2 regions of the Klebsiella grimontii genome follow, and region 2 is predicted to be linked to the other one. Evidence: predicted binding sites of a transcription regulator. Region 2 holds the regulator's gene; the other holds the start of a gene.
What was found. Region 2 encodes sigma-54, which starts transcription at its own class of promoters, with help from an activator protein. Its sites were predicted from a motif close to GTTGGCACANNTTTCGCTNT; they were not measured.

Region 1: a site for sigma-54 is predicted at 9,133-9,152, ahead of glnA (glutamate--ammonia ligase). Genes of this name have one in related genera too.

The regions. Positions count from the first base shown of each region.
Region 1 covers NZ_CP169721.1:5,639,154-5,649,932, reverse strand. The annotation lists gene polA (DNA polymerase I) at 1-1,088, shown strand, start outside; gene yihA (ribosome biogenesis GTP-binding protein YihA/YsxC) at 1,437-2,069, opposite strand; gene yihI (Der GTPase-activating protein YihI) at 2,653-3,159, shown strand; gene hemN (oxygen-independent coproporphyrinogen III oxidase) at 3,348-4,721, shown strand; gene ACE3MN_RS26450 (YshB family small membrane protein) at 4,758-4,868, opposite strand; gene glnG (nitrogen regulation protein NR(I)) at 4,980-6,389, opposite strand; gene glnL (nitrogen regulation protein NR(II)) at 6,398-7,447, opposite strand; gene glnA (glutamate--ammonia ligase) at 7,636-9,045, opposite strand; gene typA (ribosome-dependent GTPase TypA) at 9,424-10,779, shown strand, end outside.
Region 2 covers NZ_CP169721.1:542,396-553,174, reverse strand. The annotation lists gene lptC (LPS export ABC transporter periplasmic protein LptC) at 1-493, shown strand, start outside; gene lptA (lipopolysaccharide ABC transporter substrate-binding protein LptA) at 462-1,007, shown strand; gene lptB (LPS export ABC transporter ATP-binding protein) at 1,014-1,739, shown strand; gene rpoN (RNA polymerase factor sigma-54) at 1,787-3,220, shown strand; gene hpf (ribosome hibernation promoting factor) at 3,243-3,530, shown strand; gene ptsN (PTS IIA-like nitrogen regulatory protein PtsN) at 3,596-4,084, shown strand; gene rapZ (RNase adapter RapZ) at 4,130-4,984, shown strand; gene npr (PTS phosphocarrier protein NPr) at 4,981-5,253, shown strand; gene mtgA (monofunctional biosynthetic peptidoglycan transglycosylase) at 5,307-6,032, opposite strand; gene elbB (isoprenoid biosynthesis glyoxalase ElbB) at 6,029-6,682, opposite strand; gene arcB (aerobic respiration two-component sensor histidine kinase ArcB) at 6,917-9,256, opposite strand; gene ACE3MN_RS02575 (TIGR01212 family radical SAM protein) at 9,399-10,334, opposite strand.

The DNA.
Region 1 (10,779 bases), 620 kb from region 2:
AGAAAAAGGCGTACGACATCGCGGGCGAAGAGTTTAACCTCTCTTCTCCGAAGCAGCTGCAAACGATCTTGTTTGAAAAACAAGGTATTAAGCCGCTGAAGAAAACCCCGGGCGGCGCGCCCTCGACCTCGGAAGAGGTGCTGGAAGAGCTGGCGCTGGATTATCCGCTGCCGAAAGTCATCCTCGAATATCGTGGCCTGGCAAAACTCAAGTCCACCTACACCGATAAGCTGCCGCTGATGATCAGCCCGAAAACGGGCCGGGTTCACACCTCTTATCACCAGGCGGTTACCGCCACGGGACGTTTGTCGTCCACCGATCCGAACCTGCAGAATATTCCGGTACGCAATGATGAAGGGCGCCGTATTCGCCAGGCGTTTATTGCACCGGAAGATTATCTCATCGTCTCTGCCGACTACTCGCAAATTGAACTGCGCATCATGGCGCATCTGTCTCGCGACAAGGGCCTGCTGACCGCGTTTGCTGAAGGGAAGGATATCCACCGCGCGACGGCGGCTGAGGTTTTCGGTTTGCCGCTGGAGAGCGTCAGTAGCGAGCAGCGCCGCAGCGCGAAGGCGATCAACTTCGGCCTGATTTACGGCATGAGCGCATTCGGCCTTGCGCGCCAGCTCAATATCCCACGCAAAGAAGCGCAAAAGTATATGGATCTCTACTTTGAACGCTATCCGGGCGTGTTGGAATATATGGAGCGCACCCGCACTCAGGCAAAAGAGCAGGGGTATGTTGAAACGCTCGATGGCCGTCGTCTCTATCTGCCGGACATTAAATCCAGCAACGGTGCGCGTCGTGCTGGTGCCGAGCGTGCGGCGATCAACGCGCCGATGCAGGGAACCGCCGCCGATATTATTAAGCGCGCGATGATTGCCGTCGACAGCTGGTTGTTAAGTGAAAAACCTCGCGTGCGGATGATCATGCAGGTGCACGATGAATTGGTCTTTGAAGTGCATAAAGACGATCTTGAGGCGGTCGCGAAAAAAATCCATGAACTGATGGAAAGCAGTACGACGCTGGCGGTTCCGCTATTGGTGGAAGTGGGAAGCGGAGAAAACTGGGATCAAGCGCACTAAGTATTCGGCAGGTAGGGTCATTTCTTGTAAGTGAGTAACATAACTTATCGTATTTTGTGATGATCATTTGAATTTGCTATGTAAAGAGTGAAAAAAAACTACAAAAAATGCTTTATCCGTAATCGAAAGAAGAGTAGAGTTAAAGACGTAGGGTACAGAGGTAAGATGTTCTATCTTTCAGACCTTTTACTTCACGTAATCGGATTTGGCTGAATATTTTAGCCGCCCCGGTCATTTATGACCGGGGCGTTTTTTATTGCGCGAAAGAAAATTTTTGCGAATCAATGCTGATGAGGCGGGCTACCCGGACAGGGCCTCACGCGCCGCTATCCGGGGTAATTAGCGAGACTATTCGCCGTCTTCAGGTTCTTCCTGAGGGGGGATATCGTTATACCAGCTATCCAGTTTCTGCCGGAGTTTATCCACGCCTTGCTTCTTCAGGGAAGAAAATCCTTCGACCTGCACATCTCCGTTAAAGGCGGTTACCGCCTCACGAACCATAGCGATCTGCGCTTTCCGCGCCCCGCTGGCCAGCTTATCGGCTTTGGTCAGCAGCACCAGAACCGGAATATCGCTTTCAACCGCCCATTGGATCATCTGCTGATCGAGATCTTTAAGCGGATGACGGATATCCATCAGCACAACCAGGCCTTTCAGACACAGGCGTTTCTCGAGATATTCACCCAGCGCGCGTTGCCACTTGATTTTCATCTCTTCCGGTACCTGGGCATAACCATAGCCCGGCAGGTCGACCAGGCGTTTGCCCTCAGCGACTTCAAACAGGTTAATCAGCTGCGTACGGCCAGGCGTCTTCGAAGTGCGTGCCAGGCTTTTCTGGTTAGTCAGCGTGTTCAGAGCGCTGGATTTCCCGGCGTTAGAGCGGCCAGCAAAGGCCACTTCAATACCGGTATCGGCAGGAAGATGGCGGATATCTGGCGCGCTAGTGACAAAATGCGTCAGTTGATAATTCCAGTTGGTCAAGACGGTCGTCTCCGTTAAATCAGGCTTTGACGGGGATTATACCTGAACAGCAGAAAAAGGCTGTTTTTACCGCACCTCATCGCTGTAAGTTAAAACCACAGTCTTTGTAAGACATTGGCTATTGATTATATGAGAAATACATGAGGAAAAACTGAGTAAACATAATACAAACGCTGATAAATCATCGTGTTGAGCTGAAAGAAAATTCTGAAACTTGTTTTTTTTCCGTACAGTCGGTTGTAGGTTTTCCTTAAAACAGTAAAGTAGCGGTCAAGGGCGAGGATGCTAACAGGATTATGACTCAGGATGAGGAGTCAGGAAGCGCCAGGAGGCGAGGACTACGGATTGTCAGGATGACAAACGTCTGGAGACGTTTTAAAAGGAAATGGATGTAACAGGGACCGTTAGTTGCTAAAGGAAAGACAGGGTGTGTCGTTAGCGAACATGGAAAGTAGAAGCCCATTAAGGGTTGTCAGTGCGGAAAAAGGCGACAGAGTAATCTGTCGCCTTTTTTCTTTGCTTGCTTTCTGCTAGATTCCGCCTCAATTCTATACTGAAGAAAACGGCCTGAAGATTACACAACATGAAAAAACCGACATCCGTACCTCGCGGCAAAAAAAATCGCAAAACGCGTGAAGAATTGAACCAGGAAGCCCGCGAGCGCAAGCATCAGAAGAAGCATCGTGGCCATGCGGCAGGAAGTCGCGCGACCGGCGGCGACACCGCTTCGGCAGGCAAAAAACAAGGCCAGCAGCAAGATCCCCGAATTGGCAGTAAAAAACCAATCCCGCTGGGCGTGACTGAAAATGCTCCGGCGATTAAGCAGCATAAACCAAAGAGCGAGAAACCTATGCTTTCACCGCAGGCTGAGCTGGATTTGCTGGAGAACGATGAGCGCCTGGACGCGCTGCTGGAACGTCTGGAAGAGGGCGGTACCCTGAATGCTGAAGAGCAGACCTGGGTTGATGCCAAACTGGATCGCATTGATGAACTGATGCAGCAGCTGGGCCTCTCCTACGATGATGACGAAGATGAAGAAGAGGAAGAGCGCAAAGAAGATATGATGCGTCTGCTGAAGGGTGGAAACTAACGTTTGCACCCCATCGGATTCCCGGTCCTGCTTATAACCCTTCTGGTTATATGTTATCTGCTGTGGTTATTCGTTAAACTACGACGGTTGTCGCGGCGTCAAAAATGGCTGCGCAACCGGCTCATTACCCGAGGTGCGGTTGGGCCGGGGCGGCGTACCCGCCGACGGTACCATCGGAAGGAGTGAGCATGTCTGTGCAGTTAATCGACTGGGATCTGGCCCTGATCCAGAAATATAACTATTCCGGGCCGCGTTATACTTCGTATCCCACCGCGCTGGAGTTTTCTCCAGAATTTGGCCCCGCTGAATTTGATGCGGCGGTTGCCCGCTATCCGCAGCGTCCCCTCTCGCTGTACGTGCATATCCCGTTTTGCCATAAGCTCTGTTATTTCTGCGGCTGTAATAAAATCGTCACCCGCCAACAGCATAAGGCCGATCAGTATCTGGATGTCCTTGAGCAGGAGATTATTCATCGCGCGCCGCTTTTTTCTGGCCGCAAAGTCAATCAGCTACACTGGGGCGGCGGTACGCCAACGTATCTAAACAAGGCGCAAATTAGTCGTCTGATGGGTCTGCTGCGTACCCATTTCAATTTTAACGCGGACGCAGAGATCTCCATTGAGGTTGATCCGCGTGAAATCGAACTCGATGTGCTGGATCATTTACGTGGCGAAGGCTTTAATCGCCTGAGTATGGGCGTGCAGGACTTCAACAAAGAAGTGCAGCGCCTGGTAAACCGCGAGCAGGATGAGGCCTTCATCTTCGCGCTACTCAACCATGCGCGCGACATCGGCTTTACCTCGACCAATATCGACCTGATTTACGGCCTGCCGAAGCAGACGCCGCAGAGCTTCGCTTATACGCTACAGAAAGTGGCGGAGCTTAATCCCGATCGTCTGAGCGTGTTCAACTACGCGCATCTACCCACGCTCTTCGCCGCGCAGCGCAAAATCAAAGATGCCGATTTGCCCTCAGCGGAACAGAAGCTGGACATTCTTCAGGAAACCATCAATTCGCTGACGGCCGCGGGATATCAGTTTATCGGCATGGACCACTTTGCCCGTCCTGATGATGAACTGGCGATAGCCCAACGTGAAGGCATTCTGCATCGCAATTTCCAGGGTTACACCACCCAGGGAGACACCGACCTGTTGGGAATGGGCGTGTCGGCGATCAGTATGATTGGCGATTGCTACGCGCAGAACCAGAAAGAGTTGAAACAGTATTATCAGCAGGTTGATGAAACCGGAACGGCGCTGTGGCGCGGTATTGCGTTGACGCGCGATGACTGCATCCGCCGCGACGTGATTAAGGCGCTGATTTGTAACTTTCGTCTCGACTTCGCTTCGGTAGACGCGCAGTGGGATCTTACCTTCGATAGCTACTTTGCCGACGATATGAAATTGCTGGCGCCGCTAGCCAAAGATGGGCTGGTGGATGTGGATGAGAAAGGCATTCAGGTGACGCCGAAAGGCCGACTGCTGATTCGCAATATCTGCATGTGTTTCGATGCGTATCTGCGCCAAAAAGCGCGGATGCAGCAGTTTTCCCGCGTTATATAAGCAATATCCCCTCTCCTGGCAGGAGAGGGGATATTATCAGCTAAACAGGCCAACCATCGCCGCGCACAGAACGGCAGCGACCGCCGTCTGCGGCGTATGACCCGCTGCAACACCGCTCGATATAATATTAATGAGTGATTCAAGCATGATTTCTCCCCCGTCTTTCCGGGCAAGATCATACTCAACGCATGGCAACAGTAAAGTACAAAATAGCAGCAGTTTGCGCTGGATGACTATTTTTTCCTCGCCAGCGCGCAGCTACTCCATCCCCAACTCTTTTAGCTTACGCGTCAGGGTATTACGACCCCATCCCAGCAGCCGGGCCGCCTCTTGTTTATGCCCCTGAGTGTGGCGTAAGGCGGTGGTCAGCAGCGTGCGCTCCATCTCAGGCTGCGCTTCCGAGAGCAGGTTTTGATGACCGGAACGCAAAGCGCGATCGGCCCATTGTCCCAGCAGCGTGGCCCAGCTATCCGGCAGCATTTGCGTTGGGTTATCCGGTATCGCGGTTTCAAACAGCTCGCTGGGAAGATCCTGCGTCAGAACCTCCTGACCTGCGGCCATTACCGTCAGCCAGCGACAGGTGTTTTCCAGCTGACGTACGTTACCCGGCCATGCCAGTCGGGTTAACGCCATCTCCGTCTCCGGATGCAGCTGTTTGGCCTCGACGCCCAGTTCACGAGCGGCAATTTGCAGGAAGTGCCTCGCCAGGCGAGGAATATCTTCCCGACGCTCGCGCAGCGGCGGCAGATGGACGCGAATCACGTTCAGGCGGTGGAATAAATCCTCGCGGAATTTTCCTTCCTGGACGCGCAGCTCAAGGTTCTGGTGGGTGGCGGCAATGATGCGCACATCCACTTTCACCGGCGCATAGCCGCCGACGCGATAAAACTGGCCATCAGCGAGGACGCGCAGCAGGCGAGTCTGTACGTCCAGCGGCATATCGCCGATCTCGTCGAGGAACAGCGTGCCGCCGTCTGCCTGCTCAAAGCGTCCCTGACGCACGGTATTGGCGCCGGTAAAGGCCCCTTTCTCGTGGCCAAATAGCTCTGATTCGATTAAATCTTTAGGAATTGCCGCCATATTTAGCGCAATAAACGGCGCCTTGGCGCGCGGACTATGCCGATGGAGAGCATGGGCAACCAGCTCTTTACCGGTACCGGATTCCCCGTTGATCAGTACGCTGATTGATGAGCGCGACAGGCGGCCAATAATGCGAAAGACATCCTGCATCGCTGGTGCTTCGCCGATGATATCGGCCGTCGGGCTGTTAATCGGCGCATTGCGCGGCTGCTGCTGTTCCTGGTAATGGCTAATCGCACGGTCGACCAGCGCCACCGCTTCATCAATATCAAACGGTTTCGGCAGATAATCAAAAGCGCCCTGCTGATAGGCGCTGACCGCCGCGTCAAGATCCGAATGCGCCGTCATTATGATGACCGGGAGCATCGGATGACGCTGTTTAATTTGCTTTAGCAGCGCCAGCCCATCCATCCCCGGCATGCGGATATCAGACAGCAGTACATCCGGGGTTTTGGTCGTGAGGGCATCAAGCACCTCATTGCCGCTTTCAAACGTTGTACAACTCAAGCCTGCCCCGGTGAGCGCGCGTTCAAGCACCCAACGGATGGAGCTATCGTCGTCAACGATCCATGCTATCCCTCGTTGCATAAACACCTCTACTTCCGAATAGGCAGGTACACCGAGAATTCGGTATGCCCTGGCCAACTGGTAAATTCAATTTTGCCGGAGTGCTGGTCTATAAGGCTGCGGGCGATAGACAGCCCGAGTCCGGTACCGCCTTCGCGTCCACTCACCATGGGATAAAACAGCGTATCCTGTAAGTGAGACGGGATTCCCGGGCCGTTATCTTCAACGTCGATACGCGCAGCGAGGCGGTAGCGCACGCCGTGCAGGGTTAACTGGAAGGCCGTCCGGGTGCGCAGAGTGATCTCTCCGCCCTCCGGTCCCAGCGCCTGCAGCGCGTTACGTACGATGTTCAGCAGCACTTGTTCAATTTGATCCGGGTCGTGCGGGAGCTCTGGCAGGCTGGGGTCATAGTCGCGCACCAGCTTGACGTTATCCGGTAGTTCCATCGACACCAGCTTCACCACTCGCTCAGCGACCTTGTGGATGCTTTCTGTTACGTGCATTCCGGGATGCTGTGGTCCCAGTAGACGGTCGACCAGATTTCTTAACCGGTCGGCCTGTTCAATAATGACTTTGGTATATTCCATTAGCGCAGGGTCGGGCAGCGCTTTGCTCAGCAGCTGCGCCGCGCCGCGCAGGCCGCCCAGCGGATTTTTAATCTCATGGGCCAGACCACGCACTAAGTCACGTGCGGCAATCTGCTGCGCGTGCTGTAGCTGCTCCTGGCTCAGGCGACGCTGATTATCCATCGGCGCCATTTCCAGCAGGATATAGCCTTCAGGCAGGCGTTGCGCCGTCAGGGAAAGGATGTGGGAGCGGCCATCAATAACCAGCGTCACTTCGTTATCGGTAAAACCCTGACCCGCAGCGAGGCTCTCTTGCATGAGGCCGATATTCAGCGAGAAATAGCTCAACAGCTCCGGCAGCGGCGTGCCGAATAATTTACGCGAGCTTTGCGCCAGCAGCTGCTGCGCCGCCGGGTTCGCGTAATGTACCGCCAGGTCGTCATCGACCAGTAAGATACTGTTGATTAAAGAGTTAAGGATCTGCCCAGCATCGGGCAGTGTGCCTGTTGCCATTCGACAGTCTCCTGAAAAAGAGTGCACCATTTTAGTGCAGTATAGCTTTTTATGAATAAAAAGCTCATGGGATCAGCGCGTTGGTGGAGAAAAAAGCCCATCCTGAGATGGGCTGAAAGTTTCCACGGCAACAAAACATCCTTGGTACCCCACGCCACAACACGGAATACCGCGGATTTACAGCAAAATTAGACGCTGTAGTACAGCTCAAACTCAACCGGGTGCGGAGTCATGCGTACGCGGTCGTTTTCTTCAATACGCAGGGCGATGTAAGCATCGATAGCGTCGTTGGTGAATACGCCGCCAGCGGTCAGGAATTCACGGTCCGCGTCCAGCGCGTTCAGTGCTTCTTCCAGAGAGCCTGCAACCTGTGGGATCTCTTTCGCTTCTTCCGGCGGCAGATCGTACAGGTTTTTATCCATGGCTTCGCCCGGATGGATTTTGTTCTTGATACCGTCAAGGCCAGCCATCAGCAGCGCCGCGAAGCACAGGTACGGGTTAGCAGCCGGGTCCGGGAAGCGAACTTCGATACGGCGCGCTTTCGGAGAGGTGACAACCGGAATACGGATAGACGCGGAACGGTTACGGGCAGAGTAAGCCAGCATAACCGGCGCTTCGTAACCCGGGACCAGACGCTTGTAGGAGTTGGTGGTCGGGTTAGCCAGGGCGTTAATCGCTTTAGCGTGTTTGATTACGCCGCCGATGTAGTACAGCGCTTGTTCAGACAGGCCTGCGTATTTGTCGCCGGAGAACAGGTTTACGCCGTTCTTGGACAGGGACATGTGGCAGTGCATACCGGAACCGTTATCGCCAAACATCGGTTTTGGCATAAAGGTCGCGGTTTTGCCGAAACGGTGTGCGACGTTATGCACAACGTATTTGTAAATCTGAATTTCGTCCGCTTTTTTGGTCATGGTGTTAAAGCGGGTCGCGATTTCGTTCTGGCCCGCAGTCGCCACTTCGTGGTGGTGAGCTTCAACAACCAGGCCCATCTCTTCCATGATCATACACATGGTGGAGCGGATATCCTGAGAAGAGTCTACTGGCGGAACCGGGAAGTAACCGCCTTTCACGCCCGGACGGTGGCCTTTGTTGCCGCCTTCGTATTTGGTGGAGGAGTTCCATGCGCCTTCGATATCGTCGATAGCAACGTGGGAACCGGAGATGGAGGCACCAAAACGGATGTCGTCGAACAGGAAGAATTCTGGTTCTGGCCCGAACAGCACGGTGTCAGCCAGGCCGGTAGAGCGCAGATACTCTTCAGCGCGCTTAGCAATGGAACGCGGGTCGCGGTCATAGCCCTGCAGGGTGCCTGGTTCCAGGATGTCGCAGCGGATGATCAGCGTCGGTTCTTCATAGAACGGGTCGATCAGCGCGGTGGTTGCATCCGGCATCAGAACCATGTCGGATTCGTTAATACCTTTCCAGCCGCCAATCGAGGAGCCATCAAACATTTTGCCTTCTTCGAAGAATTCGGCATTTACCTGATGAGAAGGAATAGTAACGTGCTGTTCTTTACCTTTGGTATCGGTGAAGCGCAGATCGACAAACTTCACTTCATGCTCGTTCAGCATCGTCAAAACGTGTTCAGCGGACATACTTAAACTCTCCCGGATTGGTCATTGTCGTCGTGGAAACGAAAACTTTTTAACTACGTAAAGTGGCGTTGTTGCCTTAAAAAATATAAAGCGAAATCTGTGCCAACTTTTAAATTGCCCCCAAAAGGCGTTATCATGCACATCATCGTGCAAAAGGGCTGCACCAAAATGAATGCATTGCACCAATATAGTGCATTTGTGTGAACATTGGGCACTTATTTGGTGCAATTGACCTTGAATAACCCTTTTAACGCTCCGTGAAAGCGATCACAAAGAATCTCTGCAATACTTGTTTGCGGAGGATGTTTGTGATCCTGTTTTGTACTGCGATTAATCCGTGTACAATAACGCGCTATTTCTAATGCCTGAGGCAAAGTTGTGATCGAAAATTTGCGTAATATCGCCATCATCGCGCACGTTGACCATGGTAAAACTACCCTGGTTGATAAGCTGCTACAGCAATCCGGTACGTTCGACGCGCGTGCCGAAACTCAAGAGCGAGTGATGGACTCCAACGATTTGGAGAAAGAGCGCGGGATTACCATCCTGGCTAAAAACACCGCTATCAAATGGAATGACTACCGTATCAACATCGTTGATACCCCGGGGCACGCCGACTTCGGTGGTGAAGTTGAACGTGTCATGTCCATGGTTGATTCCGTTCTGTTGGTCGTTGATGCAATGGATGGTCCGATGCCGCAGACGCGCTTCGTGACCAAAAAAGCCTTTGCTCATGGCCTGAAGCCAATTGTTGTTATCAACAAAGTTGACCGTCCGGGCGCACGCCCTGACTGGGTTGTCGATCAGGTATTCGACCTGTTCGTTAACCTCGACGCTACCGACGAACAGCTGGACTTCCCTATCGTTTACGCTTCTGCGCTGAACGGTATCGCGGGTCTGGATCACGAAGATATGGCTGAAGACATGACTCCGCTGTATCAGACCATCGTCGATCGCGTACCGGCGCCGAACGTTGACCTTGATGGCCCGCTGCAGATGCAAATCTCCCAGCTGGACTACAACAACTACGTTGGCGTCATCGGCATCGGCCGCATCAAGCGCGGTAAAGTGAAGCCGAACCAGCAGGTCACTATCATTGATAGCGAAGGCAAAACCCGTAACGGTAAAGTCGGTAAGGTTCTGACCCATCTGGGTCTTGAGCGTATCGAGAGCGACGTTGCAGAAGCTGGCGATATCATCGCGATCACCGGCCTGGGCGAACTGAACATCTCTGACACCATCTGCGATACGCAGAATGTTGAAGCGCTGCCGGCGCTGTCTGTTGATGAGCCGACCGTCTCTATGTTCTTCTGCGTTAACACCTCGCCGTTCTGCGGTAAAGAAGGTAAGTACGTTACCTCTCGTCAGATCCTTGACCGCCTGAACAAAGAGCTGGTGCATAACGTGGCGCTGCGCGTTGAAGAAACTCCGGATGCAGACGCATTCCGCGTTTCCGGCCGTGGCGAACTGCACCTGTCCGTTCTTATCGAGAACATGCGTCGTGAAGGTTTCGAAATGGCGGTTTCCCGTCCGAAAGTTATCTTCCGCGAAATCGATGGCCGTAAGCAAGAGCCGTTCGAAAACGTGACGCTGGACGTTGAAGAGCAGCACCAGGGTTCTGTCATGCAGGCGCTGGGTGAGCGTAAAGGCGATCTGAAAAACATGAATCCAGATGGCAAAGGCCGCGTACGTCTCGACTACGTGATCCCAAGCCGTGGTCTGATCGGCTTCCGT
Region 2 (10,779 bases):
CGATGCCACCCAGCAAGCGATCAATCCTGACGATCCGACGTATACCAGCGAGCATACCGATACCGTCGTTTATAGTCCCGAAGGGGCGCTTAACTACCGGCTAATCGCGGAACACGTAGAGTATTTTTCCGAACAGCAGCTCTCGTGGTTCGCAAAACCGGTGATGACCACCTTCGATACGAATAAAGTACCAACCTGGTCTATCAAAGCGGATAAAGCTAAGTTGACGAATGACCGCATGCTGTATCTTTACGGGCACGTTGAGGTTAATGCGCTGACGGCGGATTCTCAACTGCGCAAAATTACGACGGATAACGCCCAGATAAACCTGGTGACGCAGGATGTTACCTCCGATGACATGGTGACGTTGTACGGAACAACATTTAATTCCAGCGGCCTGAAAATGCGCGGGAACCTGCGCAGCAAAAATGCCGAGCTGATTGAAAAGGTTAGAACCTCATATGAAATTCAGAACAAACAAACTCAGCCTTAAGATTGCGCTCGCCAGCGCCTTACTGGCCGCCAGCCTGTCGGCACAGGCCAAAACGGGTGATACCGATCAGCCGATTCATATTGAATCCGATCAGCAGTCGCTGGATATGCAGGGCAACGTCGTTACCTTTACGGGTAATGTCGTCGTCACTCAGGGTACGATCAAAATCAACGCCGACAAAGTCGTCGTGACCCGTCCGGGCGGCGAAAAAGGCAAAGAGGTTATCGATGGCTACGGTAACCCGGCCACCTTCTACCAGATGCAGGACAACGGCAAACCGGTAAAAGGCCGCGCGTCGAAAATGCATTATGAACTGCAAAACGACTTTGTCGTCCTGACCGGCAATGCGCATCTGGAACAGATCGATAGCAATATCCAGGGTGACAAAATCACTTACCTGGTGAAAGAACAAAAAATGCAGGCTTTCAGCAATAAAGGCGGGCGCGTGACCACGGTTCTGGTTCCTTCGCAGCTGCAGGATAAAGGTAGCGATCAGTCAAAGAAGGGTAAGTAATTCGTTATGGCAACATTAACTGCAAAGAATCTTGCTAAAGCCTATAAAGGCCGCCGCGTCGTGGAAGATGTCAGTCTGACCGTGAATTCGGGCGAGATTGTTGGCCTGCTCGGTCCGAACGGCGCCGGTAAAACCACTACCTTCTATATGGTTGTTGGTATCGTACCGCGCGACGCGGGCAACATTATCATCGATGATGAAGACATCAGCCTGCTGCCGCTGCACGCGCGCGCGCGTCGCGGAATCGGCTATTTGCCGCAGGAGGCCTCCATTTTCCGCCGGCTGAGCGTTTACGATAACCTGATGGCGGTATTGCAGATTCGCGACGATCTCAGCAACGAGCAGCGCGAAGATCGCGCGAAAGAGCTGATGGAGGAGTTTCACATTGAGCACCTGCGCGATAGTCTCGGCCAGGCGCTCTCCGGTGGTGAACGGCGCCGCGTCGAGATCGCCCGCGCGTTGGCCGCTAACCCGAAATTCATCCTGCTGGATGAACCCTTTGCCGGCGTTGACCCCATCTCCGTTATCGATATCAAACGCATTATTGAACACCTGCGCGACAGCGGTCTTGGCGTCCTGATAACCGACCATAACGTCAGGGAAACGCTGGCCGTTTGCGAGCGTGCTTATATCGTCAGCCAGGGCCACCTGATAGCCCACGGTACGCCGCAGCAAATCCTTGAAGACGAGCAGGTTAAGCGCGTGTATCTTGGGGAAGACTTCAGACTCTGATAGGGTAGAGGTTACAGACGTTTTAGCCGGAGATATTGGCCCTGAATATGAAGCAAGGTTTGCAATTAAGGCTAAGCCAACAGCTTGCCATGACGCCACAACTGCAGCAGGCGATTCGTCTACTGCAGCTGTCCACGTTAGAACTCCAGCAAGAACTCCAGCAGGCGCTGGACAGCAACCCGTTGCTGGAGCAAACCGATCTTCACGATGAGGTAGAAACCAAAGAGGCCGAGGATCGCGAATCTCTGGATACCGTCGACGCCCTTGAGCAAAAAGAGATGCCCGAAGAGCTGCCGCTTGATGCCAGCTGGGATGAGATTTACACCGCCGGAACGCCATCAGGCAACGGCGTCGATTACCAGGATGACGAACTGCCCGTCTACCAGGGAGAGACCACGCAAAGCCTGCAGGATTACCTGATGTGGCAGGTTGAACTTACGCCATTCACCGATACCGATCGCGCCATCGCGACCTCTATCGTCGATGCCGTTGATGATACCGGCTACCTGACGATTTCTGTCGAAGACATCGTGGAAAGTATTAGCGACGATGAAATCGGACTTGAAGAAGTTGAAGCGGTTCTCAAGCGCATTCAGCGTTTCGACCCCGTCGGCGTGGCGGCAAAAGATTTGCGTGATTGCCTGCTGGTTCAGCTTTCACAGTTTGCCAAAGAGACGCCGTGGATTGAAGAAGCCCGCCTGATCATCAGCGATCATCTCGATCTGCTGGCCAACCACGACTTCCGCAGCCTGATGCGCGTAACCCGCCTCAAAGAAGAAGTGTTAAAGGAAGCGGTAAATCTGATCCAATCGCTGGATCCGCGCCCGGGACAGTCGATCCAAACTGGCGAGCCAGAATATGTCATTCCTGACGTTCTGGTGCGTAAAGTCAACGATCGTTGGGTGGTTGAGCTCAATTCAGATAGCCTTCCGCGCCTGAAGATCAATCAGCAGTATGCCGCTATGGGTAACAGCACGCGCAATGACGCTGACGGCCAGTTTATCCGTAGCAACCTGCAGGAAGCGCGCTGGCTGATCAAGAGCCTGGAGAGCCGCAACGACACCCTGCTGCGCGTCAGCCGCTGTATCGTCGAACAGCAGCAGGCTTTTTTTGAACAAGGTGAAGAGTTTATGAAACCGATGGTGCTGGCGGATATCGCTCAGGCCGTCGAAATGCATGAATCCACTATTTCACGCGTTACTACGCAAAAATACCTGCACAGTCCACGCGGTATTTTTGAGCTGAAGTATTTCTTCTCCAGCCATGTGAACACCGAAGGCGGCGGCGAAGCATCGTCGACGGCCATTCGCGCGCTGGTGAAGAAATTAATCGCCGCGGAAAACCCCGCGAAACCATTGAGTGATAGTAAGCTCACCACCATGCTATCCGATCAGGGTATTATGGTGGCACGGCGAACCGTTGCTAAGTACCGAGAGTCTTTATCCATTCCGCCGTCAAATCAGCGCAAGCAGCTGGTTTGACCCAACCGATAAGGAAGACACTATGCAGCTCAACATTACAGGACACAACGTCGAGATAACCCCCGCGATGCGCGATTTCGTTACCGCGAAGTTCAGCAAACTGGAGCAGTTTTTCGACAGGATCAACCAGGTCTACATTGTGTTAAAAGTGGAGAAGGTGACGCAAATTGCGGACGCCAATCTGCATGTCAACGGTGGCGAAATCCATGCCAGTGCGGAAGGCCAGGATATGTATGCTGCTATCGATGGTCTTATCGATAAGCTGGCAAGACAGTTAACAAAACATAAAGATAAACTGAAACAACACTAATTGTCCGGGCAATCGCCTACGCCAACCGCCTGCCGGCGGTTGGCAAGGAGAGCTCAGGTGAAATTATGATAAATAACGATTCGGCTCTACAACTGAGCAATGTCCTTAACCAGGAATGTACCCGTAGCCAGGTTCACTGCCAGAGCAAGAAACGCGCGCTGGAAATCATCAGCGAGCTGGCGGCAAAGCAGTTAGGCTTATCGTCCCAGATAGTGTTCGAGGCGATCCTTACCCGTGAGAAAATGGGCAGTACCGGGATTGGCAACGGCATTGCAATCCCCCATGGCAAACTCGAAGAGGATACGCTGCGGGCCGTGGGCGTTTTTGTCCAGTTGGAAACCCCGATTGCCTTCGATGCTATCGACAATCAACCCGTCGATCTTCTGTTTGCCCTTCTCGTTCCAGCAGATCAGACAAAAACGCATCTGCATACGCTCTCGCTGGTGGCGAAACGTCTGGCGGATAAAACGATTTGCCGCCGTCTGCGCGCTGCGCAAAGTGATGAAGAGCTATATGAAATCATCACTGAAGCAGGAAGCAGCGATGAGGCATAACAGGGGTCGCACCTTACTCTTTATCGTACTGAGGAGAAACGGTACATGGTACTGATGATCGTCAGCGGCCGTTCAGGGTCGGGGAAATCCGTCGCCCTGCGAGCGCTGGAAGATATGGGTTTTTACTGCGTGGATAACCTGCCGGTTGTGCTCTTGCCCGAGCTGGCGCGCTCGCTCGCCGACAGAAACATCTCGGCCGCGGTCAGTATTGACGTGCGAAACATGCCTGAGTCGCCGGAAATCTTCGAGCAGGCGATGAAAAATCTGCCCGCAGAGTTTTCACCTCAGCTGCTGTTCCTGGATGCCGATCGTAACACCTTGATTCGCCGCTACAGCGACACGCGTCGTTTGCATCCCCTCTCCAGCAAAAACCTGTCGCTGGAGAGCGCCATTGATGAAGAGAGCGACCTGCTGGAACCTCTGCGTTCCCGCGCTGACCTGATCGTCGATACCTCAGAAATGTCGGTACATGAGCTGGCAGAAATGCTGCGCACGCGTTTGTTAGGCAAGCGCGAACGCGAGCTAACGATGGTGTTTGAATCCTTTGGCTTTAAGCACGGTATTCCCATTGATGCTGATTACGTTTTCGACGTACGCTTCCTGCCGAACCCGCACTGGGATCCGAAGCTGCGCCCGATGACCGGTCTGGATAAACCCGTGGCCGCCTTCCTCGACCGGCACACGGAAGTTCACAATTTCATTTACCAGACCCGCAGCTATCTTGAGCTATGGTTACCTATGCTGGAGACCAATAACCGCAGCTATCTGACGGTAGCTATTGGTTGTACCGGTGGTAAACACCGTTCGGTTTACATCGCCGAACAGCTGGCTGACTACTTCCGCTCGCGCGGTAAGAACGTGCAGTCCCGTCATCGGACGCTGGAAAAACGCAAATCATGACCGTTAAGCAAACCGTTGAAATCACCAATAAGCTGGGGATGCACGCTCGCCCGGCGATGAAGCTGTTTGAATTAATGCAGAACTACGATGCTGAAGTGCTGCTGCGCAATGATGAAGGAACTGTAGCTGAAGCGAATAGCGTGATTGCCCTGCTGATGCTTGACTCAGCTAAAGGGCGGCAGATTGAGATTGAAGCCAACGGCCCGCAAGAAGTGGAGGCGCTGGCAGCGGTTATCGCGCTGTTCAACGCCGGGTTTGATGAGGATTAGATTTCACTCCCCCGGTCGCGGCGCGCCTTCCGGGGTACTGAGCCGTGAAATCATCAATGTAGCTGATTCGCCCGCATAAACCCTTCCCCGCCTAACTGCCTCATCTGGCGCAGGATCCACGCCTGGCGGCTGCGAATATAACCCGACGGCGCATCAGCGCGAAAGCGAATGGGATTAGGCAAAACCGCCGCTAAAAGCGCGGCTTCAGCAGCCGTCAATCTGCTGGCCGGTTTGTGAAAATAGCGCTGCGATGCGGCTTCAACGCCAAACGTCCCTTCACCAAACTCCGCAATATTCAGATAAACGGTGAGGATCCGCTTTTTGCTCCAGACCGTCTCAATGCCAACGGTCAGCCCCGCCTCCAGCCCTTTTCTTAGCCAGCTGCGACCATCCCACAGGAACAGGTTTTTTGCCGTCTGCTGCGACAGGGTTGACGCACCGCGGATGCGGTTCTCATTGCGTTCATTGTGTGCCAGCGCCTTCTCAATCGCCGGGACGTCAAACCCCCAGTGCTCCGGGAATTTCTGGTCTTCCGCGGCAATAACCGCCAGCCCCATCCACGGAGAAATTTCATCCATGCCCACCCAATCGGAATGGGCGATGTAATGAAAATTCCCTGAGAGCCAGGCGCCGAGCTGCCGCTCCAGCATCACCGCTGAAAACGGGACGGGGACGATGCTAAACAGAACAACCCCGCCGCCCCATAGCACCGCGCAAGCCAGCAGCAGCCTCAGCAAAAAACGTTTAATCAAGCGCAACGGCGAAAAGCGAAATGTCATGCCGTCAGAACCAATACGCGAGCAACCAGCTTTTCAATTCCGCTCGCCGCTTCGGCGATGTTCTGCGCCAGCATATACGCGGGAGTCGTCACCACTTTATTGTCTTCATCAACCACAATGTCATCGACCGGGCAAGGCACGTGTTCGGCCCCCATCTCCTCTACCGCATCGGCGGTATCAAGATCGGTACCAATAGTGACGCGTAGCGGAATAGAGAATATTTTAGGCAACAGCGCCGGAGCGATACAGATAAAGCCCAACGGTTTACCCGCCTGATGCATCGCCAGCGCCAGGGCCTTGAGATCGCTATCCACTTCACATTCACTTCCCTGCGAAGCAAAATTGCTGAGGTTCTTTGCCGCGCCAAAACCGCCGGGCACAATCAGCGCGTCCAGCGCATCCACCCGGGCGTTTGCTAAAGGCTGAATCTCTCCGCGCGCGATACGCGCCGCTTCCACAAGCACATTACGGCTTTCCGCCTGCGCTTCGCCGGTCAGGTGATTGATAACATCGGTTTGCGCTTTATCAGGCGCATAGCAGATAGCCTGAGCGCCGCTGCGGGCAATAGCCAGCAGGGTAATAACGGCTTCATGAATTTCGCTTCCGTCATAAACGCCGCAACCGCTCAGCACTACACCAATTTTCTTCATCACATCAGCCCCTTAGTACAAGTTTATGAAAGCAGTCAAAAATTTTGATTTACTCGCTATGCTTCACATATTTTACTGTTTCACGTAACAAAATATTTAAGGTTTGCTATCTTAATGAGCGAGTAAGCCAAATCCTCAGGTTGCGCCGTGTAAAAAAATCACTCAAATGATTCTGGCGCAATGACCCGTTCCCTGGTGTTGGCGCAGTATTCGCGCACCCCGGTTTATCCGGGGTCATTTTTTATCTGCCGCCGCTACCCACGCCTTCAGTACCGCGACATCGTTTTGCCATTCGGATTTCATCTCTTCAACCCATTCGCCAACGTTATCCGACCAGGCCGGTAAATCCGGGGTTTGGATCTGCTGGCCTAGCTGCTGGATATGGCGCAAACCGATAGAGCCCGCAGCGCCTTTTATCTTATGCCCCTCATCGACGATACCTTTCTGGTCGCGAGCGGTTAAATTTGATTCCAGAACCGCCATGTAGCCAGGCATCATTCTTTCGAAAACGGCCAGACCGTCATTAATCAGCTTCGGCCCTACCAGTTCGATATACTGCTCAAGCATCGGAATATCCAGTACGGAAGCTGATTTACTGATATCTACAGATGGCATCTCATTCTCCTCCTCTTCCGGCGCATCCCAGAATTTTTTGATAATAGCGGTTAATGCCGGAACCGATAACGGCTTGCTCAGAACATCATCCATTCCCGCTTCCAGATACTCAGTCTTGTTCTTCAGGACGTTAGCGGTAAGCGCAACCAGCGGGGGAAGCTCATCGGCGGCAAAGCGCTGTTTCAGCTGACGAGAAATATCGAGCCCAGTCATATCCGGTAGTTGAATATCGAGCAGAACCAGATCGTACTCGCCGGGTACAAACATCTCCAGCGCAGCCTTACCGGTCATCGCCACATCCACGCTGTTGCCCAGCTTCTCCAGTACCGAACGCGCCACGATCACGTTGAGCTCAATATCTTCCACCAGCAGCACGTTCAGCGCAGGTAATGGCATTTCATCTTCCGCCAGCGTGTCTTCAACCTCTTCAGCCACGGCCGGCGCGTGTACGGTGAGCGTGAACGTGGCCCCTTTACCCGGCAGGCTGGCAACGCTAATGTCGCCGCCCATATTACGCGCCAGACGCCGCGACACAGCGAGTCCGATGCCGGTACCTGTCGCTGGCTTGCCGCCCTGGCTATCTTTCACCTGGTAATACATGGCGAAAATTTTATCCTGTTCCGCTTCAGGGATGCCAATGCCTGAATCTTCCACTTCAAAGTGCAGGATGTCCCCTTCGTCATAGCGCACGCGCACGTTCACGCTCCCACCCTGCGGGGTAAACTTCACGGCGTTGCTGATTAGATTCCACAAGATTTGGCGTAAACGCGTTCCGTCGGTGATCACTTTATGCGGCAACGGAAGCGAAGGATCCAGCACAAAGCGCAGCCCTTTCTGCTGCGCCTGCAGGCCGGAGAGGTTTTCAAGGTCGGCAAGGAAGCCGGTGAAATCAACCGGCTGGTTATCCAACTGAATTTTACGCCGCTCCATCTTATCCATCTCAATAATATCATTGAAGATATTACCCAGCGTTACCGCTGAGACGTGGATGGTTTTCAGGTATCTTTCCTGTTCGTCGGTCAGGTCGGTATCGAGAAGGATTCGGCTCAGCCCGACGATGCCGTTAAGCGGCGTACGCAGCTCGTGGCTGATCGTTGAGATAAAGGTGGTCTTATCGCGGCTGGCCCGCTCCAGCGCGTCCTGATAGCGCTTACGCTCCGTAATATCACGACCGAACCCCATCAGGCCGCGCCGCTTACCGACGCGGTCATAATAGGGCACTTTGCGGATTTCAAAGCAGGCCTTGCGCCCGTCCGGATAATCCAGCCACTGCTCGTAGGTGAGCGAAACGTTATGGCGGAAGACTTTCTCATCCGTCTCCAGCACCTTCTCCGCCACCTCTTCGCTGTAGACATCCTGCGGCTTCAGATGAATAAGCTGTTTTTCGCTTTTACCGGTCAGCAGTTCCATGGCGCGGTTACAGCCTGAAAACTCTTTATCTTCATTACGATAGAAAACCAGGTCCGGTGAAGCGTCAAGGAAGGAGCGCAGAAAGGACGATTGCTGTTCAAGCTGAATTTGCGTTTCTTCACGCTCCTTCATCTCAATTTTCAGCTGTTCAAGCGTCGTTTCACGTTCCGCTTCAGCTTTTTCACGTTCGCCGATTTCCTGATTAAGTTGGGCGATATTGTCCTTAAGCTGCACATTCAGCTTGAGATCGCGCTCGCGCATCTCCTCCAGTTTCTCCACCAGCCGCGAAAGACGCTGCCGGGACTCTTCCAGCTGCTCAACGACCACCGACAGGAAATAGACCGCCCACGGCGTAATCAGCAAACCAAAGAAGATAGAGCGGATCACATCAATACTTTCCACCTGGCCGTGCAGCACCATAGTAACGGCCATCTGCACGACGATCGCCAGCACCACCAGCGCAAAGGCCAGCAGCATGGAAAAGCGCACCAGACCCAGCTTCATCATCAGGTCAACATAATACTGCGCCAGCATACGGATTTGCTTCATAAGGGATTCCTTCGCGACAACTTCGCACAATAATACTCAATTCTGAGCAAGACGCTGTAAGTTGTGCGAAAAATGCGGGAAGGATTGTAGTTACGCGCCTGCCTGGGGGTAGCGGTCAGCCGGAATGCGGCTGGCGATGACGTTATTCGGTAGCGGCCGGAGATCTCCAGCAACGACCAATAGCTGACCCCTGAACGCCGTATTCATTGAGATATTTATCCAGCTCAACCATCCCGGTCCAACGGTTCTCACACCACAGCGGCGCCAGCAGCATCGGACGTCGGGCATTGGCGGAAATACGGTGATAAATCACATCTGGCGGGGTATGGCGGATCATCTCGCCTGCGGTGACCGTATAGTCCGCCAGATCAATACCCTGCAACCTTCCGGCCTGCCACGCCCTGGCCATAATGCTGCCCTTCACAATATGAAGTGGATGCAGCTTAATGCCGTCTACGCCGGTCTCTACCACCTGTTTTAGCGTTTCAAGGCATTCGCTCTGCCCTTCACCCGGCAGGCCAACGATAAGGTGGCTGCACACTTTGAGGCCCCGCTCGCGCGCCAGACGAGCTGTACGCTGGTAGCAGGCAAAATCGTGGCCGCGATTAATTCGGCGCAGCGTTTTATCGTGCGCGGTTTGTAAACCCAACTCGAGCCAGACTTCATAACCCCGCTGCCGATATTCAGACAGCAGATCCAATACCGCTCCGGGGACGCAGTCCGGGCGAGTGCCCACGCAGAGCCCGACGATATTCGCCTGGCTGACCGCCTGCTGATACATGGAGCGCAGTACCTGTACCTCGGCAAAGGTGCTGGTATAAGCCTGGAAATAGGCCAGATAGCATTTTGCGCGGTTAACCCGCTGCGCCTGATGGGCCAGCTGTTCAGCGATCGAGCTGTGCTGCTGTTCTTCATCGGCAAAAGAGGCGACATTACAGAACGTACAGCCGCCGCGACCAAGGGTGCCATCGCGATTTGGGCAACTAAATCCACCGTGCAGCGTCAGTTTATGAACCTTTTCACCGTAGCGGCGCATAAGATCCCCACCAAACATATTGACTAATTTTTGTAACTGCATAATCTGATAGACCGGCCTTAAGAAAGGGGCCAAGCCTGCCATTTTTAGCTACCGACGGCGATGACCTGGATCAATCGTCAACGCGGCCGCTTATCTCATTGCATAAACAATCAAGATAACTGCAATTTAATTCACCATCATGGTAATGAGTTTTCCTTATATATAGCCTCTGATTTGCCATTATCTTTACCAGGGCATAAAACAGTACCAATAACTTTTAATCAAACAAAAACCAGTTTAAAAAACTGCAATAAATGAACACTTCAGCACAGAACGATAATAGCGTGCCGTCGATATAGTGAGACAGATCACACTCGATCACGCCGTTCCCTGCGCTTCCCTGGCATTCAAAAGACCATTATTTTATTAAAAATCAGTATATTATATGTTGTATAGCACATTTTTGTATAAATAAGATTGCCATTTGACGTATGTGTGGATTCCC